3 regions of the Paenibacillus sp. FSL R7-0272 genome follow, and region 3 is predicted to be linked to each of the others. Evidence: riboswitches for the same ligand, from Rfam matches in the RefSeq annotation. Region 3 holds a riboswitch; each other region holds the start of a gene.

Region 1 (7,378 bases), 2.9 Mb from region 3:
CAATGTTGGTTTCAAGGGCGGAACGGCAGTGATTATGGAAAAGGGTGTTGTGACCAAAAAAGTACCGAATACAAACGTAGCGATTCCCAAAAACGGTTCTGTTCTTGTCTTCACAGGTCGAGAGAAGTCCACAGCTGACCGATTTACGGTAGGCTCCACCGTAGAGATGAATTACAGATATACGAACGCAGCCGGTCAGGAAATTCCGTGGCAGGAGGTGGTCACAGCTGTGGGAGCTGGCCCGCGTCTGGTGAAGGATGGCAAGGTATCGGTAAATCCGGCAAGTGAGGGGTTCAAAGATCCCAAAATTCTGAATGCATCCGGAGCGAGAAGCGGAATTGCGATTATGGCCGACGGTTCGGTGATGCTTGCTACCGTTTCTGGTGCTACAATAAAAGAATGGGCAGCTGTGATGCAAAAGCTGGGAGCTAAACAGGCGATGAACTTGGATGGCGGTGCATCCTCTGGGATGTATGCAGGTGGCAAAATGCTGACTTCTCCAGGGCGGCTGTTAAGTAATACATTAGTATTTGGTGGTTCTGTTCGATAAAAAGTAATCATGGAGGTATGATGTGGCATGACACCTGTACCCGATTCGATAACAGAAGAGGCAAGCACGGCAGTTCTGGCGATTAATATAGGGCAACCTAAGCCATTGCCTGGCCAGAAAAATGAAGTGTTGAGTGGTATTGTGAAACATCCTGTCTCCGCTCCGGTTTTCCTGTCATTCACTGGAATGACAGGGGATGCTCAAGCGGATCTGGTGCACCACGGTGGTCCAGATAAAGCTGTTTGTGTATACGATCATAGTCGCTATTCTGCGATTGAGCGTCTGATGGATCGTAAGCTGGAGTGGGGGGCATTCGGAGAGAATCTGACCGTTACAGGATGCGCTGAGGAAGAGGTTCGCATTGGTGATGTATTTGAACTCGGTGATGCGCAGGTGCAAGTCAGTCAGCCGAGACAACCATGTTTCAAGCTGGGGATAAGATATGATTACAAGGAGTTGCCTGTATATTTTCAGGAAAGCGGGCATACCGGTTTTTATTTTCGAGTATTGCAAGAGGGAGAGGTTGGCCCTGCATCACGTTTCAAAAGAGTTCGCACAGATACTTCATACATGACGATTCTTGAAGCTAACCGGATCATGCATCAGGGTAAACAGGACGTGGAAGGGATGCAGGCTCTACTCTCTATTCCTGTTCTCTCGGATAGTTGGAAACAGACATTGCTTAAACGGTTGAACAAGCTTGAGCGTAACTGAGCCCTGCTGAATAGTCCGAACCGCTATATGGATACGGCAGTGTTCCTATTACAAACCAACGTAGGAGTGAGATCAACATGACAGTTTTAGGTGCGATTGAAGCAGGCGGAACCAAATTTGTATGTGGCCTTGGTACAGAACATGGAGAGGTCCTGGAACGAGTTAGTTTCCCTACAACCACGCCGGAAGAAACGATGGCTCAGGTCATCTCTTTTTTTGAGGGCAAAGGTATCGAAGCAATGGGGGTAGGTTCTTTCGGGCCAATTGATCCCATTGAAGGAAGTCCAACCTATGGTTATATTACGACAACACCGAAGCCGCATTGGGGACAGTACAACTTGATTGGCAAACTCAAAGAACACTTTGATGTACCGATGACGTTTGACACCGATGTGAATGGAGCAGCTTTGGGTGAAGCCACTTGGGGAGCTGCGCAGGGGCTGGATAGCTGTCTGTATATTACGGTAGGTACAGGCATCGGTGCAGGAGCTGTCGTTGGCGGAAAAATGGTGCACGGGCTTTCTCATCCCGAGATGGGCCATATTATCGTGCGGAGACATCCCGAGGATTCATATGCAGGATTTTGCCCATATCATGGAGACTGTCTGGAAGGACTTGCGGCGGGGCCGGCCCTGAACAAGCGCTGGGAACAACCTGCTTATGAATTGCCAGCAGATCACAAAGCCTGGGAGATTGAAGCGCATTATCTTGCACATGCTCTAATGAATTATGTGCTGATTCTTTCGCCTCAGAAAATAGTGATGGGCGGAGGAGTGATGAAACAGGAGCACCTATTCCCGATGGTTCGTAGCAAACTACAGGAATTGCTGGCAGGCTATGTGCAACATCCGTCACTTCATGCTGGAATTGATGCGTATGTTGTTCCACCAGGTCTGGGAGATAATGCTGGCTTGTGTGGTTCGCTGGCACTGGCGAAACTGGCCTTGTCAAAATAAACGCATTTAGGGATTGACGAAATTTACCAGTATGGTATGATGTGAGCAACAGCATAGTACGGTTAATGAGGAAGCACCTCTCTTGCAGCGATCTGCGGGAGAGGTGCTTTTTTGTGTTGTCTGGAGACAGAGACAGAGAATACCTTCGTTAATCGAACAGGCTGTATCGTCCAAAGGAGGGAACAAGTAATGGAAGTCATTTTCATGAACAAATTATCCAGAGTGTTTGATCAGCATGAACAGATTGCCCAGTTATGGATTGGCGAGGAGGAGAATACTTGGCACTTGGGATGGAGTCGTTATGAAGCAGGGGATCGGGAAGATACGATCTGGTATGAAGGTCATTCGTGGGAAGAGCTGATGCACATATATCGTCATCAACTTGCCATGCAGATGAGCGAAGGGTATCGTCCATTGATGCATGGGTTGTACAATGAAAATGAGGATCTGAAGCTACGTAGTTATGCAGGCCAGCGTCTGCATTGTTTTAGTGAATTATACGGAAATGAGCAATTGTATGAGGATTTATGCACATGGCGCAGGCAAAAAGCGGCTTCGGATCGGAAGGCCCCTTATTTTGTGGCGACGAATCGTTTGTTGCGGCTGATCAGTGCGTTTGTTCCACATACGATGGATGAGCTGATGCAACTGCCGGGTGTTGGTGAGAGCAAAGCAGCAGAATATGGGCTGGAATGGCTTGAAATGATGAGTGGAATCGAACAATCGAGACCTTTTCCGTTAGACTGGGTGTACATCGTATTGCAAGAGGAAGAGTACGAAAGTTGGTTATATAAGCAGAAAGAGCAGAAGTACAAGCAGGAACTGGATAAATTCATTACGCGTAAGCACGTGCTGGAAGGCATGAAAGAGGGACAAACCTTAGAAGAGATCGTGAATCGATCTGGTCTATCCCGGCGTGAATTAATCGAACTGCTCGAAACATTGGATCTGGAAGGGTATGACACGGATTCATTGCTGGATGTAGAACTGGCTGTTATGCCTGAGACTGAACAAGAGGCGGTATGGAATGCATATGAGGAGTTAGGAGATACATTTCTGAAGCCTGTGTTACATAAAGTTTACGGAGGAGAGCGCCCTGAAGGAGGGAGCTTGGAGCAAGTGTATGAACGGTTACGGATGATTCGCATCCGTTTTCGAAGACATACTGAAACAGAGCGTAATGTTGGTTAGCTAAAATACGCCGTGAGGCGGTGATATTAAAAAAGACGAAGTTGTCCCTGTGAAGGAGCGCTTCGTCTTATTCTTTAAATGGTATGATATAGCGGATAGAGCGGTCGTTTCAGATCCAGTCTTTTTTACGGAAAATAAAGAACATCGTCAGACCGAGTGTAATCATCAGGCCGATAACAGCATAATACCCGTATTTCCAGTGTAATTCGGGCATGTTGTCAAAGTTCATTCCATAAATACCGGTGATAACGGTCAGAGGCATGAACACGGTGGTGATGGCGGTAAACACACGCATGATCTCATTCGCGCGGTTAGCGATACTGGACTGGTAGGCTTCTCGCAAGTTGCCCATCAGATCGCGGTACGTTTCAAAGGTTTCCGATATTTTTACGGCGTTCTCGTAAATGTCGCTGAAATATTTTTGCAGCTGATCATCAATGAGACGCAGATCTTTTTTGTTGAGTGTATTAATGACCTCTTTTTGAGGTCCCAGTACTTTTTTCAGCCACAAAATCTCGCTTCGCAGACCGATAATCTCATTCAGATGTGACTTTTTGGTATGCATCAGAATGTCTTCCTCAAGTTTCTCAATTCGCGCTTCAATTCGATCACCAACGGTGAAGTAATTGTCCACAATCAAGTCAACAAGCAAGTAGAGAAGACGATCTGGACTGCTGATTTCCTGTTCCCAGAGAATCGGCTTCAATGTACGTAGTTCGCTGATCTTTTGTTTGGTAACCGTAATGATAAAATGTCTACCGAGAAAGAGATTGACTGCACGCAGGAAGATCTCTTCATCATCGAAACGAATGCTATTAATCACGATAAAATAATGGTTCTCATAAATTTCAATCTTCGGACGCTGTTCTTCATCACTCAAGCAATCCTCAACAGCCAGATCATGCATGGAGAACAGCGGCTGAAGTACAGCCAAATCGTCCACGTCCGCATCAATCCAGTAGAATCCTTCTGCTGGTGGAGTCAGCGCTTGCTGAATGTCATCCACCGGGATAAATACACCGTTGTTAACCAACCGGATTTTCATGTTATCTACTCCTTCTGCACCCGCCGTCTTGGCGGATTTCATCGTTAATATGGGCGCAAAAGAACAGATCAGCCGGTCGGCAGCGGAGCCTGTTATCAGGACTGTACTGCGTCATCAATCTATAATCAAACGGAAGAAACGTCCCGCTGCCGACATGCTGATGTCAATTCTCTATGCAGTTGTTCGGAATTCGACTGCCAGTTGGGCCTCGGGTCGCCATCCATTTAATATGTCACCTCTCACATAAGGGCTTATAAACACTTGTCTAGTATACCGCTGGTCTAGGGTGCTTTCAAGCGCAAAAATGTGTCTATTTCACGCTCTGAGGCAGTGTATGACAACGGATGATGAACGGTTCCGAGTTTAGGTTCAAAACCAATCAACTGGTTCTTGACGTGAGGGCAGTAATGTTTTAAAGTAAAAGTTAATATATCTGAATTAAAATTGAATACAGCGAAATCTTATCAAGAGTAGGTGGAGGGACCAGCCCGATGAAACCCGGCAACCGGCGATATAACGCACGGTGCTAATTCTTGCAGCGACCAAGCATCCTTGTGATGCTGTTGTAACTGAGAGATGAGAGAGGCGCATATCTGTTTACATATGACCTTTCTCGGAATCCGAGAGAGGTCTTTGTCATATGCAGAGCTTCTCAGAGCGTGATTTTCGCACCAGATGCGACCCATGAAAAAGGAGGAGTCAACTCACTATGCCAATTAAAATTCCAGACACATTACCAGCCAAAGAAGTACTTGAGAGCGAGAATATTTTCGTTATGGACGAATCATCCGCATACAAGCAGGATATTCGTCCACTCCGGATCGCCATACTGAATCTGATGCCTACGAAGGAAACGACGGAAACGCAATTGCTTCGTCTGGTAGGTAATACACCGATTCAAGTGGATGTTGTGCTGGTACACCCCAAATCCCACACTTCCAAGAACACATCTCAAGAATACCTGGATCTCTTTTATAAAACATTTGATGAAATCCAGCATCGCCGTTTTGACGGGATGATCATTACCGGTGCACCGGTAGAGCAAATGGATTTTGAGGACGTGAATTATTGGGAAGAGATTCAGGAAATCTTTGAATGGACCAAAACGAATGTAACTTCGACGATGCATATATGTTGGGCTTCTCAAGCAGGTCTATACCACCATTTTGATGTACCCAAAGTTCCGCTGGATGAAAAGTGTTTTGGCGTATTCCCGCATACGATCAACAAACCTCATGTTCCGATACTGCGTGGATTTGATGAAGTGTTCAACGTTCCACACTCCCGTCACACGGAGGTAAGACGTGAGGATATTGAGAAAAATGATAAACTCGAAATTTTGGCAGAGTCCGAAGAAGCAGGAGTATTCCTGGTTGCCACCAAGGACGGTAAGCAAATTTTTGCCACAGGACATGCCGAGTATGATCCGTTTTCATTGAAATGGGAATATGACCGTGATGTTGCCAAGGGATTGGACATCGCGCTGCCGAAGTACTACTATCCAAAGGACGATCCTTCTCGGATACCTCCGGCTACATGGCGTGCACACGCTAACTTATTATTCTCTAACTGGCTCAATTACTATGTGTATCAGGAAACCCCTTACGATATTGGCCCACAAATCTAATCAAGATTACAGGAGGATGCAGTAATGGAAGATAACAAGTTGAAAATTGAAAGCCGTTTAGCTCAAATTGGGTCCATCAATGAACCCGTAACAGGTGCTGTTAACTTTCCGATCTATCAATCCACTGCGTTTCGTCACCCGAAGCTGGGACAAAGCACGGGGTTTGATTACATCCGTACAACAAACCCAACGCGCAAAGTGTTAGAGGAAGCAGCAGCGGCTCTGGAGTCCGGTGATGCAGGTTTTGCTTGTAGCTCGGGCATGGCAGCACTGCAAACGATCTTTGCGATGTTCGGCCAAGGGGATCACCTGATCGTTTCTCTTGACCTGTATGGCGGTACATATCGCCTGTTGGAACGGATTTTATCCCGGTTCGGTGTAACCGCAAGTTATGTAGATACGAACGATCTGGAAGCATTAGAGAACATCCGTAAGCCGAATACGAAGGCTGTTTTCATCGAGACACCAACTAATCCGCTCATGATGATTACGGACATTCAAACTGTTGCTTCTTGGGCGAAAAAACACAATCTATTAACCATTGTAGATAATACGTTACTGACTCCATTCTTCCAGCGTCCGATTGAACTTGGCGCCGATATTATTATCCATAGTGCGACTAAATATCTGGGCGGACATAATGATGTGCTCGCTGGATTGATCATCACCAAAGGTGAGGCCTTGTCTGCCGAGATGGCGTTCCTTCATAATTCCATTGGAGCTGTGTTATCACCGAGTGATTCATATCAATTGATGAAAGGCATGAAAACACTGGCTCTTCGCATGGAACGTCATGAATATAACGCCCTAACGATTGCGAAGTTCCTCTTGGAACATCCGGCTGTAGCTGAAGTGTTCCACCCTGGTTTGTCCGATCACCCTGGATATGAAGTTCAGCGGAAGCAGTCTTCCGGCAATACAGGCATTTTCTCGTTTAAAGTGAAGGATGCACGCTATGTTGAGCCATTGTTGCGTCATATCCAATTAATTGCATTTGCAGAAAGTCTCGGTGGTGTAGAATCACTCATGACGTACCCTGCGGTGCAAACCCATGCGGATATTCCGCTCGAAATTCGTGACGCTGTAGGTGTGGACGATCGTCTGCTTCGCTTCTCGGTAGGCATCGAACATGCAGAAGATTTGATCGCGGATCTGAATGAAGCATTGCTGGCAGCACAGAAGGAAGTTGAAGGAGGCGTAACCTCATGAGTGAATCGAGTAACCATAAGCCCAGTACGTCGGAGCTGAAGTTTGACACCAAGCTGCTTCACTTTGGAGATGAAATTGATAAAACA
Region 2 (7,378 bases), 270 kb from region 3:
TAAGATCATGCGCTCGCTTTAACAACTTAAAATGCAGGTTCAACTGCACCTTGGTAACGTTCTTTGATGAATTTTTTCACCGTTTCGGAGTGGAGAGCTTCTGCCAGTTTTTTGATAGCATCCGCATCTTTGTTATCTTCACGGGACACGAGAATGTTAGCATATGGATTGCCTTGCAAATCTTCGATCAACAATGCATCTTTAGAAGGATTGAGGTTTGCTTCCAGCGCATAGTTTGCGTTGATAAATACCAGATCAGCTTCATCCAGCTGACGAGGCATCATAGCTGCATCCAGTTCGATGATTTCCAGGTTTTTCGGATTCGCCGTAATGTCCTGTTTAGTGGATGCGATGTTTGTATCATCTTTGAGGGTGATCAGACCTTTTTTCGCAAGCAACAAGAGTGCACGTCCACCATTCGATGGGTCGTTTGGAATAGCCACTTTAGCGCCATCTTTCAGTTCATCCAGGGATTTAATCTTTTTGGAGTAACCACCGAAAGGCTCAACATGGACTGGAGTCACAGCAACAAGGTTGAATCCGCGCTCTTTGTTCTCTGTATCAAGGTAAGGCTGATGCTGGAAAAAGTTTGCGTCCAGTTTCTTATCTGCCAGCTGTTGGTTAGGTTGCACATAGTCGTTAAACGTCACCACTTGCAAACGAATGCCTTGTGCTTCAAGTTCAGGTTTGATGCTTTCCAGAATTTCAGCATGTGGTGTAGGAGAAGCACCGACTTTCAATTCAACGGTACGCGGAGCACCTGCTGCGTTATCCGCACCACTGTCGGATTTCTTGTTGTTGCCGCAAGCTGCGAGCACGGCAATCATCATCAAGCTGAGTAAAATAATAGACCATTTTTTCATCTGTAAAACCCCTTCGCATTTTTATTTTTCAATCTATCTGTTATTTCCGGGTGAAATAAATGACCAGACGATCGCCAATCATCTGCAAGAGCTGAACCAGTATAATCATGGATACAACAGAAATAATCATGATCTCATTCTGATATCGATAGTATCCATAGTTAATGGCCAGTGTACCCAGACCTCCACCGCCGACCATACCCGCCATGGCCGTATAGGACACCAACGTAACGATGGTAATTGTAATTCCGGCAAGCAAGCCAGGTAAAGCCTCAGGTAACAACACCCGTCTTACGATCTGAGCTGTAGATGCCCCCATTGCCTGAGCTGCTTCAATGACGCCGCGGTCCACTTCACGTAAAGTATTCTCCACCAGACGTGCAAAATACGGAGCAGCCGAGATAACCAGCGGTGGAATGACACCAAGCACACCTGTAGCGGTGCCCACCAGCGTACGCGTAAACGGAATAAGAGCAACAATTAATATGATGAAAGGTACCGAACGTAAAATATTAACAATAACTGATAATATGATGTAGGTTAGCTTTGAACTAGGTGAAACCGATCTGCCTGTCATAAACAGAATGACACCAAGCGGCAAACCCAAGAGAACAGTAAACAAACCGGATACAGCAAGAATCTGCAATGTTTCAATGGAGGCCGTACCGACCTCTTCCCAGCGTACTTTGGAAAAATCCATTATCGGAGCACCTCCACATCAAGTCCTTCTGCGGTTAGTTCAGACAAGGTCTGTTCAATCGCAGCGAAGTCACCTTCAAAACGTACCGTCAGTTGACCATAAGGAACCTGCTTGATTGTAGAGATTGTACCTTGCAGAATAGCGAAATCCACACCTGTTTTGCGAACTGTTCTCGACAGAATCGCCTCATAGGTTTTATCTCCAAGAAATGAAACCTTCACTAACTTGGAAGAAACACCTGCTGGCAACTCCGTCCCTGCATTTGCCATAACCGTTTCCTCCAGTGCCAGTCCACCTTCGCTGTCACGTGAGACAAAATCCCGCGTGATCGCATGTTGCGGTTTCAGGAACACTTCCGTCACTGGGCCTTGCTCCACGATGCCACCTTGATGGATAACGGCTACCCGGTCGCAGATGTTCTGAATGACATGCATCTCGTGTGTAATCAGCACAATGGTCAGATTATACTTTTCATTAATATCCAGCAATAACTTCAGAATCGAATTGGTGGTTTGCGGATCAAGTGCCGAAGTTGCCTCATCACAGAGAAGTACACTCGGGTCACTTGCCAGAGCTCTCGCTATCCCTACCCGTTGCTTCTGTCCACCGGACAACTGAGCCGGATATTTACTGCTATGTTGCTCCAGACCAACCAGAGCGAGCATTTCCTTCACCTTGCGATCAATCGCATCCTTAGGTGTGTTGACCAGTTTTAAAGGGAAAGCCACATTGTCGTATACCGTTGCAGAAGACAGCAGATTAAAATGCTGAAAGATCATACCAATCTTGCGTCTTTGCTGCTGTAGTTCACTTTTGCTCAGCTCGGTCAGGTTAATACCATCGACCCAAACCTTACCTTCTGTCGGGCGCTCAAGTAAATTGATACAACGGATCAAAGTACTTTTCCCTGCACCTGAGTGACCAATAACTCCAAAAATCTCACCCTTCTGAATCTTCAGATCAAGGTGTGACAACGCCGTCGTTGTTTTGGCACGTATGCCATATGTTTTGGTTAACCCAACCAATTCAATCACTAATACTGCTCCTTCCCCATCACCTACATATATCTTTACCCGAAGGAAGGGAAAACTCCCCGTTCTACGCAAAAAAAGAGCCCTTTGCAGATACAAAGATGGCTCTTCACGTGAAATGACCTTCTCATCTGCCAAAATCATGTACAACATGATTCTGTAGGAATTAGCACCTAACATCAACAAGGATAACTATTCATGCCATCATCGTTGATCGGTTGCCGGGCTTCATCGGGCCTGTCCCTCCGCCACTCTCGATAAGAGAAATATAAAGTTGTAGGATTATATAGTTTCATGTAGTTCGTCATGTATAATGACCGAACTGCATCAAATGCTGTATTGAAGACACGATTCCATGTAAGATTCGATCTGGAACTCAGTATAATCAAAGTATTCCGATTTGTCAAATGGTATTATTTAAAATCATTGCTATACCTAATGTTTCAAAATCTGTTTACGCCAGATTCGATTGATGTATCGATAGGCCATATTCAGTGTTTCACAGACCATATCTACACCTTGCTGCATCTCGAGAAGATGCTGATCCAGATCCTCCAGCTTCACTTTGCCACGCAACGTCTGATGTAACTGCCACAAATCATCCTGCATTTCCGAATTCATGTAATGAATCTCCATATTACGTCTCTTTCGCAATCTGCTCATCGGTTCTCGGTACGCTTCCTTAATCTTAATTAATTGCTGCGCCAACTCATGATGATCCCGATAATATTCGAATTGTCTCAGAACGGTATAATAGGAGAAATGCACTTTGGTTTTGGATGTATTTAGTTGGAAAACTTCATTCAAGACTGTACCCAGTTTGTCCAGAATCGCGAAGCACCGAATAAAGGCATCTTTATAAAAATAAACGTACCGGGCATACTCAGATTTCTCAGCAGAACTCATATCGCGCGTTGAACCTGCAACTACTTTTTTACGAAAATGTGCGGCGGCAAAATAACTTTGCTCCAGTTCATCCAACGAAGAGATTAGTCCCTGTGTCCATACATACAGCTTCCGATAATCATGGTTCGGATCATGATCCACATACATCTGTTTTTCAAAAGACTCCAGTGTAAACGCCATGGTATCCATGGCTTGTTTCAGTTTCCCTTGATTCACTCGTGGCTTTTCTCCCAGTAACGTACGTAGCATAGAAGACCTCCTCTTTCCACTGATGATGCAAAATATATATGTTTTCACAGCTGTTGAACAGCTGAAGATGAATTAAAGCGCTATGTGACGTTCGGTTAATCGTTACAACTTGATTTAGGTTGCCCTGCTACCTCCGACATCAAACAAAAGTCCACCTCTCCAATGATCTACATCACCGGATGGTGGACTTTCCAACATGGCCCAGCGCAGCTTCAGGACAATGTAATAAACTCACTTTTTTTAAACACAAAATTCATAAGCTGTTTAGAAACGGTTCACCGGGCGGTGCAGCTTGTACACAAGGAAGCTCATATAGGTCAAGATACCGAACAGTATAGCGATATCCAGCATATGTGCCAGCGCCACAAACATGTAAACTTCCGGGCGATTAATCGTCCACATCATGAACATACCGATAACCACTTGCAACAGAATTAAAACGACGGATAACACACCGAGTGTCCGTAGCTCACGGTTGTCCGGGTGTTTACGGTAAGCAAAATGTCCTAGGATCGCGATTACGATCACGAGTGACACAGCTGCCAGACGATGGGCAAAGGCCACAGCTACCCCGCCAGAAAGTTCAGGCACAATCTGCCCATTACATAGCGGGAATCCGGAACACCCGCCAGCCGAATTCGTATGGCTTACAAATGCCCCTGTATACACGACCAGGTACGTATAGATGGTTGAAAACCAGACCAGGTTACGAAATCCCTTACTAACGCGCGGATACTGGTTCAGACGTTCCAAACCGCCATATCTCGCCTCTTGCCTAATCCCGAGAGCCATCATCAATGAACTGGCAAAAGCAATGAGTGCGAACCCAAAGTGTAGCGCCATGACCGCGGAAGATTGCGAGAACACAACGGCGAAAGCGCCCATGATTCCCTGAATAATCACAAATAAAAGGGTTAGAAACGAGAACAATTGCAAATCACGACGCTGTTTGCCAAAGCGTAAGAAGGCAACAAAAGATGCGATGGACAGTAGTCCTGCCAGTGCGCTGACAGCACGGTGGGAATATTCAATCAGAGAGGCAACAGTATGTGCTGGTACAAGCTTACCGTTACATAAAGGCCACTGTGTTCCGCAGCCAAGGCCCGATTCGGTTTTCGTCACGATCCCTCCGCCAAAGGTAGCCAGGAACATAACAAGACAGGTTAATACGGTTAACCATTTAAACAATGTTAAGTGCTTCAATTTTTTCTCACCCGCTGTTGTTTTAAGATGGCGAAGAAGTTCTTCGCTTGATAATCAATGCCGATTCATTATTGTTGCTAGTGTTGTTTCCATAAGAAGGCTCATTACAGCACTTGTTTTGTACTTTGACACTAATTTCACAACTAAATCCATTATACCGGATAAAAGCATCATTGACGCCGCGCTTTGTGACAAAATGTTAACGTCTATTAAAATTTTGACCAGCAGGTCATTATATTTCGAACTTATGTATGTAGGCCCCTACCCATCTCGGTAGCCTTAAGCTACTCACCTCAAGCCAAATAAAAACAAGGCAGTCTTAAGCCTGAAGACGGCTCAACCGACAGCCTTGTATTTGCATACCTATCTTACAGTCTACCCTGTCTTGAAGACATTCATTCCCTGCGATGCACTTAGGCCTTACTTGTGAATGGTATTGTAGACCTCAACCGCACGATCCAAAAACTGCTCAATCTCTTCTCTCGACTTACGCAGCTTGTTCACATAGCGCACTAGTTCACGTCCGTCCGTGTAGGCTACAAAACTTGGAATACCCAAAATATTTTGCTCCTGACTTACTGTACCCACCTGATCAACATCCACTTCAATCAGGGTCAAGTCACGTGAATACTTCGTTTCCACCTCAGGCATAAACGGATCGATGTATTTGCAATCCCCGCACCAGTCTGCCTTAAATACGGCCACTGTCAAACGTGGAGATTGAATCGCCACATCAAATTCCGGCTTGGATGTAATCTGTTCCATTGTCACATCTCCCTTTCTGTACCTCGTCTCCCTCTAAGTGAAGCAAATTGGTGATTGGAAGTCAAATGTTCAGCGCATACTTAGAATAACCACAAGTCCTGGCATATCAAACACAGATATTCATGAAAGGATGTTCCATTCATGACTTCCACCAGAAATGACTCTTCGGAAAACCAGCATTCAGGCTCCATTGTACAGATCATTCGCTCCATTCCCGGAGCAGCTCTGGAAGTATGGCGAGGTAAACAAGCCGCCTGGCATGCGTCTGCAAGGCTTAGACATCCTTTGCGTGACCTGAATTGGAACGCAGATACAGCTGCCGCTCTGCAAGCTGAGGTGGAGAAGTTAATTCCTACAACAGGCAAGCCATCTCCTGCACGCAACAATCAGGCACAACGCGCGCTGGTGTGTGAAGAGGATTGCATCATTCTCGAAGAGATCAAAACCTTAACGCAGCAGCAGAATCGCAGTAATGTGACTCGAACCGCCGCTTATCTGGAATGCTACGAGCAGTATCCCGAGCTACATTGGGCGCTACTGGCGCACATGGTATCCCGCAACGGCGGATATCATATGACCGACCTGCACAGTGACCTGATGCATAATCTGCAAAATCAGAAGGATCGTGAGCATATGTATCGCTTGCTGGAGCGGTGCAATGCCCTTATTTTTCAGGATGCCTATCCTCAATTGCAGCTGTATATCCACAGTCGGCGGCTTGGACGAAGTTGCTTCCATCTGTTGTCTCATTTTCATGTATCGTCGTTTATGACCCCGTTCTGGGAGCGATTTTGGCTCGAACGTTGCAGTTCCATACTGAGTGTGGCCTTAATTATTAATGAGCAGAACTATATCGAGAGCCGAGTGGTGCAACATCCTTATTTTCAAAAAGTAGTACTCTCCAAACCTGCTTTTCATCTGCACAATCTGGCCGGGCTGAACCACATCGTTTTCCCTCTTGCACAAGGAGGCGGGCTCGCCGGGCGGGTCATTGAGCATTTTGGCAAATTGAATGAACGTATCCAGTTCGGCAAAGGGCTGTATGCCCTGTTATTTGGCGTAGAGCAAGTGCTTCAGCAAGTACTGGACTTCGCACGAACCGTGCCTCACGGTGGCTCACGAGCGGAATATTGGCCAGATCTGTTTACCAGGCAACATGAAGGACCAGGAGACCACGCCCTGTACACGGATGCTTTATTGAATGAGGAATGGCTGCCGGAAGGTCAACGTCTATATTCTCCTGAGTTGCTCGCTGTGTGGGAGGACACACCGTATGAGCCAATTACAAGACATGACTGGCTGGAAACACGGGATTGCCTCGGATACCTGACTGCGCCACGCAGACCTTGGTTGTTTGAGATGAGTCATGAGCATCGGTACGGCATGTTAAAAACAGCACTCGCTCATGATGTACAAGTTCTTACTCACTAATTGGCAGGAGAAAAAACGGTGTCCCGATACGGCTTTAACAGGATCGTAAAGTCACTAAAGCAGATCGAGCAGATTCTGCTGTGTAGGGCTAAAGTAGGAATAACGTTCACCTTCACGGAAACCAACCTCTTATGCAATAACAATAAAAAAGCGCGGTCTGCTACAAGTGCAGACCGCGCTTTTTCACCTAAATTTATCCTCGTTGTCCGGCGCCGCGTTGCAGACGCATA
Region 3 (7,378 bases):
CCAGAATATCAGCTCCTGCTTCAATCAGCGCAGCCATGCGAGGTCGGTGAAATGCGGCAAGTGTCTCATCGGATACGCCGTAATGTCCCACATATTCCGAACCATCTGCCAGATAGGCACCGTACGGGCCGACAGAACCAGCAACGACAGGTCGCGGACGACGCAACTTCTCGCCATTAGTGTGTTCACCAGTACGATATTCACTCTGCTCGTTCCCCACGTTCTCGGCTCGTCCCGAAGAAACGTCTACAAGCTGTCCTGTTGAACCTTCAACTACTGTGGCTTCCTGCACTTCTGCCCATACATCATCTCTGGCCTTCGCCGCCAGTTCCACTGTTTTTCGAATCAGATCCAGGGCAGCCTCTTCTCCGATTCCACGCTTGCGGAAGCCCTCCACTGTTGCCTGATAACTGGAGGTAATTGCACAATCTGCCCCTGCTCGGAAATAATCAGCATGCACGTTCACGATAACATCCGGGTTCTCCAGCAACACACGTGCAGACCAGAGCGGGTCATCCAGATCACAGCCATGCTGTTCCAGTTCCGTCGCCAGTGCCCCATCCAGAATCATGATTGGATACTCGTCCAGAATACGTTGAACCACATTTACATCATTCGTTTGCTCACGTTGTGTCATGAAGTCAGCCCTCTTTTCTTTTTCGTACGATCCGTCCAATAATACACGATATAACACAAAATAATGAATGGAATACCACAGTATAAAGCAATCCGCTGTGTTGGGTCAAAAGCGATACCTATGCAGGATGCGAGGCACAATACAAATGAAACGATAGGCACAAATGGATACAGCGGCGTTCGGTAAACCAGGTCCTTCACGTCATGTCCCTCCCGCAGATACTGTCTACGGAACATGTATTGAGACACGCTGATGCTCATCCAGACAACTACCACAGCAAGACCTGAGATTGAAACAAGCGTAATATAGACGGTTCCCGGCGCAATGATGCTGGACAATAAAGCCAGTGCACCACCAGCCATGCTGAGCACAAGCGCATTGAAAGGTACTCCGCGTTTCGTCAGGCGCGCAAACCATGGAGAGATCGTCTTTTTATCCGCCAATGACCATAGCATCCGTGATGATGCATACAGTCCCGAGTTCGCAGCGGACAGAATCGCCGTTAAAATAACAAAGTTCATGATGTCGGCGGCATACGGAACACCGACCCGCTCCATGACAGCAACGAACGGACTCTCCAGCACACTTGCATCTGACATCGGAAGCAATGCTGACAGAATAATGATCGTGCCAATGAAGAAAATAATCAAACGCCACAGCGTGGTGTGAATGGCTTTCGGAATGGTTTTTTCCGGATTTTCCGTTTCGCCTGCGGCAATACCAATCAGCTCCGTGCCTGAGAAAGCAAAATTGACAGCCAGCATTGTCATCAGGATCGCAGTTGCCCCGTATGGGAACCACCCAGACGCTGTAATGTTGGAAAAGAACGGAGCCGGTTCAGCATTTGCCATCGGAATAATACCAAACATGGCAGCACCACCAAGAATAATAAAGATGACAATCGTCATCACTTTCACCAAGGAGAACCAAAATTCGGATTCGGCAAAAAGCTTTACGGTGAATGCATTAAACAGGAAGATCATCAGCGCAAACAACGCACTCCAGATCCAGACGTTCACGGACGGAAACCAGCGTTGCATAAGCAGTCCTGCGGCTGTAAATTCTGATCCGAGCGCTACGGTCCAAGTAAGCCAGTACAGCCAGGCCACTGTGTATCCTGTAGCGGGTCCAATATATTTGGCTGCATAACTATGGAATGCACCCGTCTCCGGCATATGAACAGACAGTTCGCCAAGACAGAGCATCACCAGGTACACCACCAAAGCGCCAATCAGATAAGAAAGAATCGTACCCAGTGGTCCGGCTTGTTGAATGGTATACCCTGAGCTAAGGAACAGTCCTGTTCCTATGACGCCACCAAGAGAGAGCATAACTACATGCCTCGTTTGCATTTTTCGCTGAAATTGGCCTTTATCGTTACTATTCTCCATATAACCTGCTCCCTGCTTCTTCATCCAGAACAAACAAAAAAGACCCACTCTTTCCTGAAGAGTGCGCCGTAACTGACAAATAAAAACAAACGCTCCTATCTATCAGGCTTTCACCCGCTGGAATTAGCACAGTATCCTTCAGATCTGTTGCTGAGGTTTCTAAGGGCCAGTCCCTCCACCTCTCTGGATAAGAAAATGATTTTGTATAACTATATCGACTGCTGCCTGATGTGTCAACATTTAAATAAACACGATAACCGACCCAAGCAGAGCTTTCCATATTCTTGTGCTGAAATTAACACATTAACATATAAAGTTTTTGCGAACGGGGAGTAAAGAGCTACTCTGTAGAGGAACCCGGATTTATAATACTCGTTTTAATCTCATACGTAATAGGTACTGTTGCAAACACTTCATCCCAGTTATCTTTTACCTTTTTCCACGTTTTAGGATAATGGATTCGGAGGCTATCCCGAAAACCGGCAACGTCAGCTTTATACGTATGCTGGAGTTTATAGAGCATTTGATCGATCTGTTGATCTACGATTTTAGCAAAATCCTTCTCCAGTTCTTTCAGATAAGCTCCCTTCTCTTCTTTTTCAGGCGCACGCCAGTCCTCCATTAACCAACCTTCGGACTCTGCCTTCACATGGAACGAAATATCTCCGCGAACCACCTTTGGAATAATTTTTGTGGTCTTTTTCTTAATTTCATAGAGGACAGTGAAACCTTCTTTACTGTATGTTTTAATGACACCGCCTCGCTCCTTCGGCTTAATCCAGGATAATGCCTCCAGATCCGTTTGGCTAAGTTCACCAATAAATTTCGTTGTTTTGGCTTTGAAAATGCTGCCCCCTGAAAACTTGTCCTCACCATCTGCATTTAACACGTTTTGAAGCAAAAAGCTAGACCCAGACTGCATCTCTGCATCCAGTTTGGCAAGGGAAACCGGCTCCATTATCTTATTGGATATATACGAGTTATTTGTGATTCCCGTAAGATAAAAAGCTGGAATTCGAGAAGGATCTCTAGAAGTGAGTACATCAAGCGCACGGTGATGGCTGATTAGTACAAGACAATTGGGGCGAATATCGTTATCTCGCAGCACAAAATCAAGGAGTTGTGTCAGCCCATACTTTTTAGCAATATCCTTAGATATCACGATCACTTTCAGATGATGCCCAATGAGCGGGCGATCCCGGCGCAGGGCAAACTGGCGAAAAATCTGGAGCAAGGAATCCCCGGTAAGCTGTTCATTGGAGTAAGAAGATTTACCAGAAGAAGGTGAACCACCCTGTTCGCTCTGCTGACTGCTCGACTTTCCAGGGGCAATCTGCACTGTTGCGGTGACATTTTCTTCTTTTGGATAGCCCCCTCCTTGGGCTGCTATTGTTTTCTCAAATTTGGTTTCCTGGCCAACATCAATACCGAGACCCACATACAGGCTCAAATCTTCAATTTCCCGGCTGCTCCAGCACCCGGAGATCAGACCGAGAATCAGTAACGCAGAGATGATACGCAGCCACCGGAATGGAATCATGCGTGCTTACCTCCCTTTTTTCGAATAATACTCAACAGTAACAATACCAAAGGCATAATGGCAAACAAAACGACAGACGCATTGCCCAGCATGTCACCTAGTGCAAATGTTTCATATACATTTTTGGGAATCATGGCTGCCAAATAAATAAACGGTAGAAGGCAGTACATAATGGTCCGCATCTTTTTCGCTTTAAATAGATCACGAATCCCTACAGAAGCGCAGTAATGGGTGATCGCAAACGTAGAGAAAATCTGCAAAATCCAGATAACCAGCAATAACGATTCGAAGCGCTCAAAGATCAAACCCTGAATCTCAAAACTTCGAACCAGATCGAGTGTTGGCCAGGTTCTCGTTTTAATTCCATCGAGCGATAAACTGCCAACGACCATAACGACCGTGATCAAATAAATCGATGTAGATATGCCCAGCCCCCAAGTCATGGCCTTGTTGCTTTTCTTCGGATTTTGCATATATGCCGTAATGACCAGCATTACTTCATAACCTGTGTATGATAACAAAGAAGGCTTCAACCCTTTGATCACAGGTAAAATTCCCTCCCCGAGAACCGGTCTCAGATTACTGATCTCAAACAGTTGATTACTCAGCAATATTTCCATTACAAAAATGACCAAGGTAATCGGCAAAATGACCTCAAACACACGCAAGATAACTGGAAGTCCGCCGGAAATAAGATAGATTCCAATCCACATAAACACCATCACTATGGCCCAGGTAGGTGTACGCTCCAGCAAATACATTCCGGTCACGTCTGCCATCACCCGAATTTCGAAGGCGGCAATCACCATAAAATAAAGAATGTTGGCACAGCCGAGTATGTAAGCTACCCAACGTCCCGTAATCTCACGGGTGAATTGGAAAACGGTCTTTTCCGGGAATCGTCGACACAAAGTCACCAGAATAATTCCTACACCCGTGATAATCAACCCGGATAGGATAATCGAAATCCAGACGTCCGGTGTACCAACCGCTTTGCTTGTTGTCCGAGGCAATGTTAATATGCCTGCACCCAGCATATAATTGACGATAATGACCACGGCTTGTGTCGTGCTTATTTTTACTTGGGAGTCATTCACTTCTTAGCACCTCCAGACCATCAGCGGATTATACGAGGCTAAACTGAACTGTACAGAACTGTTTGGCACGAAACTTCATTTCGATCAACGTTATTTCTTACGATCTTCATCGGTCGGATTCATCATGTCTGGACGTCTTCTCATCATATTCAGCGGGGCACGGATGACAAAATCCTTCCAATCACTCAAGTGGTACGGAACCGCTGGCGCGATGTAAGGGACTCCGAAACTAGATAGTCGAGCCAGATGTGTGCACATCAGCAAGAAGAACATGACCACACCATACAATCCCATTACAGCGGCACTAAACATCGCGGCAAAGCGCAATAATCGCAAGGTCAGCCCTGCACTATATACGGGAATAGTGAAGGAAGAAATCGCTGTAACCGCCACGACAATAACCAGAAACTGACTGATAATGCCTGCCTGTACTGCTGCCTGACCGATGATCAGACCCCCAACGATCCCCATCGCAGGTCCGATAGGTTTCGGGAGACGAATCCCCGCTTCCCTCAGAATCTCGATGGATAGCTCCATAATTAAAGCCTCGATAATCGAAGGAAAGGGTACACCCGAACGGGTTTCAATAATCGTTAGCACCAGTTTCGTTGGAATCAGACCTGGATGGAACGAAATGAAAGAGATATAAAGCGCCGGGGCAAGCAGGGCTAACATAGCCGACATAAAACGCAGAATTCGAAGGAACGTACTTGGAATCCAGCGTTCATAGTAGTCTTCTGGAGATTGAAGCAACATACTGAACGTCACCGGCACGACCAGAACAAACGGAGTTCCGTCCAGCAAAATAGCTACACGCCCTTCTAATAAAGCACCAATAACGCGGTCAGGTCTTTCCGTATTCAGAATCTGCTGGAAAGGACTCAAGGCATCATCTTCAATCAGTTGTTCTACGTAACCGGACTCCAGCATCGTGTCCATATCAATACTTTTCACACGTTTTATAACCTCGGTTACGAGTTTAGGATCGGCAATATCCTGAATATAAGCAATAGCCAAGTATTTTTTGATCCGACTGCCCACTTCAAGCTTTTCAATAAACAAACTCTGATCGCTTCCATAACGTCGTAAAATGCCCGTGTTATCACTAAGCTCCTCTGTAAAACCGATACGCGGTCCGCGTAGCAGACCCTCAGATAAGGGTTCATCCACTCCGCGCGTCTTTAATCTGGACGTTCCGATCAGCATAGCTCCCGGAAGACCATCCACCAACAAACCGTTTTTCCCTACCAATACACCTGTTGCAAGCTCCTGTAGAGATTGTGTCTCCTGAATCTCGCTGACGGGAAGAATTTGAGTTTTCAGATACGTGGACAGGAAGTCTGCCTGTTCCGGATGAAGAAAACTTTCCTGTTTGAGTTCAGGTATACCCTCAATCATTAAAGGTTTGATTAAATAGCTGTCAATTAGATCTGTATCTGTAAGTCCTTCGGTATACAGGATCGCCACTCTCGTGTTCGTTCCTCGAATGGTGAACTCTCGAATATGTACATCTGCATTCTTGCCAAAGGTCTCTCGAACCGTAATCAAATCTGTCGTGTATATTCCGGTTAACTTAATGTTGGCATAGTGCCCGGTTTCCGTCCCTGGTCCGATGCCAGCTTCAGCTGGTGAAATGTCCTTCGGTGAAGGAATCATTTTATTTTTGCGAGAGAAGCTGCCCCGCTTGATTGCCGTATGGAACCAGTTGGTCGTGAAATATATCATAATCGGTACAATAAACACCATGAGTGCCTGTGCCCAGATGGTCCATTTCGGTACATAAGATAAGATCGTTGACCACACCCTCCATCCATCCTCCCTTCTCTGTAAAATCAAACCACAGGTATTCCCGGCTTATTGTGTCCTGTTTACCCATAAAAATTCCGTGATTTTGGCAGGATATGCAATAGAACACTTTCTTGCCTGATGGTTAACGACCACTTTGATTTGCGAGGAATATGATCCAAACAGCAAAAAAACGACCCTGCCATGAGCACAGAATCGTTCTGGAATTCATACCGTATTTATTTTTCGCTTACACAATTCGAGTCACATGTTGTGCCTTATCATCCAGTAAAGTGGCCGCGGCCGCGATCGTTTTGAAATCATTTAACGCAATCTCAATTCTTTCGTGACTTTGTTGCACGTAGTCCTCTACCTTTTTCGTACCATTGGTAATATTGGTAATCTCTTTGGTAATGCCTGTTACACTGTCTCGAATCTCGTTAATTGAATTCTCCACCATGGCTGACAGCTTGCGCACTTCTTTCGCCACAATATCGAATCCTCGGCCGAACTCTCCTGCATGTGCAGCCTCAATCGCTGCATTGAGCGCGAGTAATTGTGTCTGAGAAGAGATTTCCCGAATCGTTCGCACCACGCCTTGAATGGAGCCAGCCTGTTCTTGCAGATGGGTTAGCGTAGATTGGTTAGCTGCAGATACTTCCGAGATGTAAGAAACGCTGGACATTAATTCATGGCTTCGGCCAATCCCTGCCCCTGCCTGCTCATTCAGCTCTTGAGATAGCGTCTTCAATTCCTGAACAACGGCTGTAATGTTATTTTGGCGATTCGTAATATCCGTAGCCATCTTGCAAACGCCAAGCACCTTCTGATTCGACGCATCAAACACGGGCATGTATGTAGCTTCGAGCCATACCGATTGGCCTTTGGCATCCATACGCTCAATCTTGTCCTGAAAGCTGTTCCCGGC

What was found. Region 3 has a riboswitch for S-adenosylmethionine ahead of mmuP (S-methylmethionine permease). Riboswitches for the same ligand answer to the same signal wherever they lie in the genome.
Region 1: it holds a riboswitch for S-adenosylmethionine, as region 3 does, so the genes downstream of both, metA (homoserine O-succinyltransferase) here and mmuP (S-methylmethionine permease) in region 3, are expected to answer to the same signal.
Region 2: it holds a riboswitch for S-adenosylmethionine, as region 3 does, so the genes downstream of both, MKY23_RS23170 (methionine ABC transporter ATP-binding protein) here and mmuP (S-methylmethionine permease) in region 3, are expected to answer to the same signal.

The regions. Positions count from the first base shown of each region.
Region 1 covers NZ_CP150221.1:1,931,942-1,939,319, forward strand. The annotation lists gene MKY23_RS08710 (phosphodiester glycosidase family protein) at 1-550, shown strand, start outside; gene MKY23_RS08715 (MOSC domain-containing protein) at 578-1,264, shown strand; gene MKY23_RS08720 (ROK family protein) at 1,342-2,220, shown strand; gene MKY23_RS08725 (HRDC domain-containing protein) at 2,410-3,411, shown strand; gene corA (magnesium/cobalt transporter CorA) at 3,521-4,456, opposite strand; SAM riboswitch class I at 4,915-5,039, shown strand; gene metA (homoserine O-succinyltransferase) at 5,166-6,083, shown strand; gene MKY23_RS08740 (aminotransferase class I/II-fold pyridoxal phosphate-dependent enzyme) at 6,108-7,292, shown strand; gene MKY23_RS08745 (aminotransferase class I/II-fold pyridoxal phosphate-dependent enzyme) at 7,289-7,378, shown strand, end outside.
Region 2 covers NZ_CP150221.1:5,255,449-5,262,826, forward strand. The annotation lists gene MKY23_RS23160 (MetQ/NlpA family ABC transporter substrate-binding protein) at 27-863, opposite strand; gene MKY23_RS23165 (methionine ABC transporter permease) at 904-1,563, opposite strand; gene MKY23_RS23170 (methionine ABC transporter ATP-binding protein) at 1,563-2,597, opposite strand; SAM riboswitch class I at 2,719-2,858, opposite strand; gene MKY23_RS23175 (Cthe_2314 family HEPN domain-containing protein) at 3,030-3,749, opposite strand; gene MKY23_RS23180 (heme A synthase) at 4,014-4,952, opposite strand; gene MKY23_RS23185 (thioredoxin family protein) at 5,373-5,717, opposite strand; gene MKY23_RS23190 (DUF2515 family protein) at 5,859-7,148, shown strand; gene MKY23_RS23195 (polysaccharide biosynthesis protein) at 7,342-7,378, opposite strand, start outside.
Region 3 covers NZ_CP150221.1:5,529,956-5,537,333, forward strand. The annotation lists gene mmuM (homocysteine S-methyltransferase) at 1-637, opposite strand, end outside; gene mmuP (S-methylmethionine permease) at 634-2,028, opposite strand; SAM riboswitch class I at 2,121-2,222, opposite strand; gene MKY23_RS24455 (Ger(x)C family spore germination protein) at 2,369-3,568, opposite strand; gene MKY23_RS24460 (GerAB/ArcD/ProY family transporter) at 3,565-4,665, opposite strand; gene MKY23_RS24465 (spore germination protein) at 4,756-6,468, opposite strand; gene MKY23_RS24470 (methyl-accepting chemotaxis protein) at 6,701-7,378, opposite strand, start outside.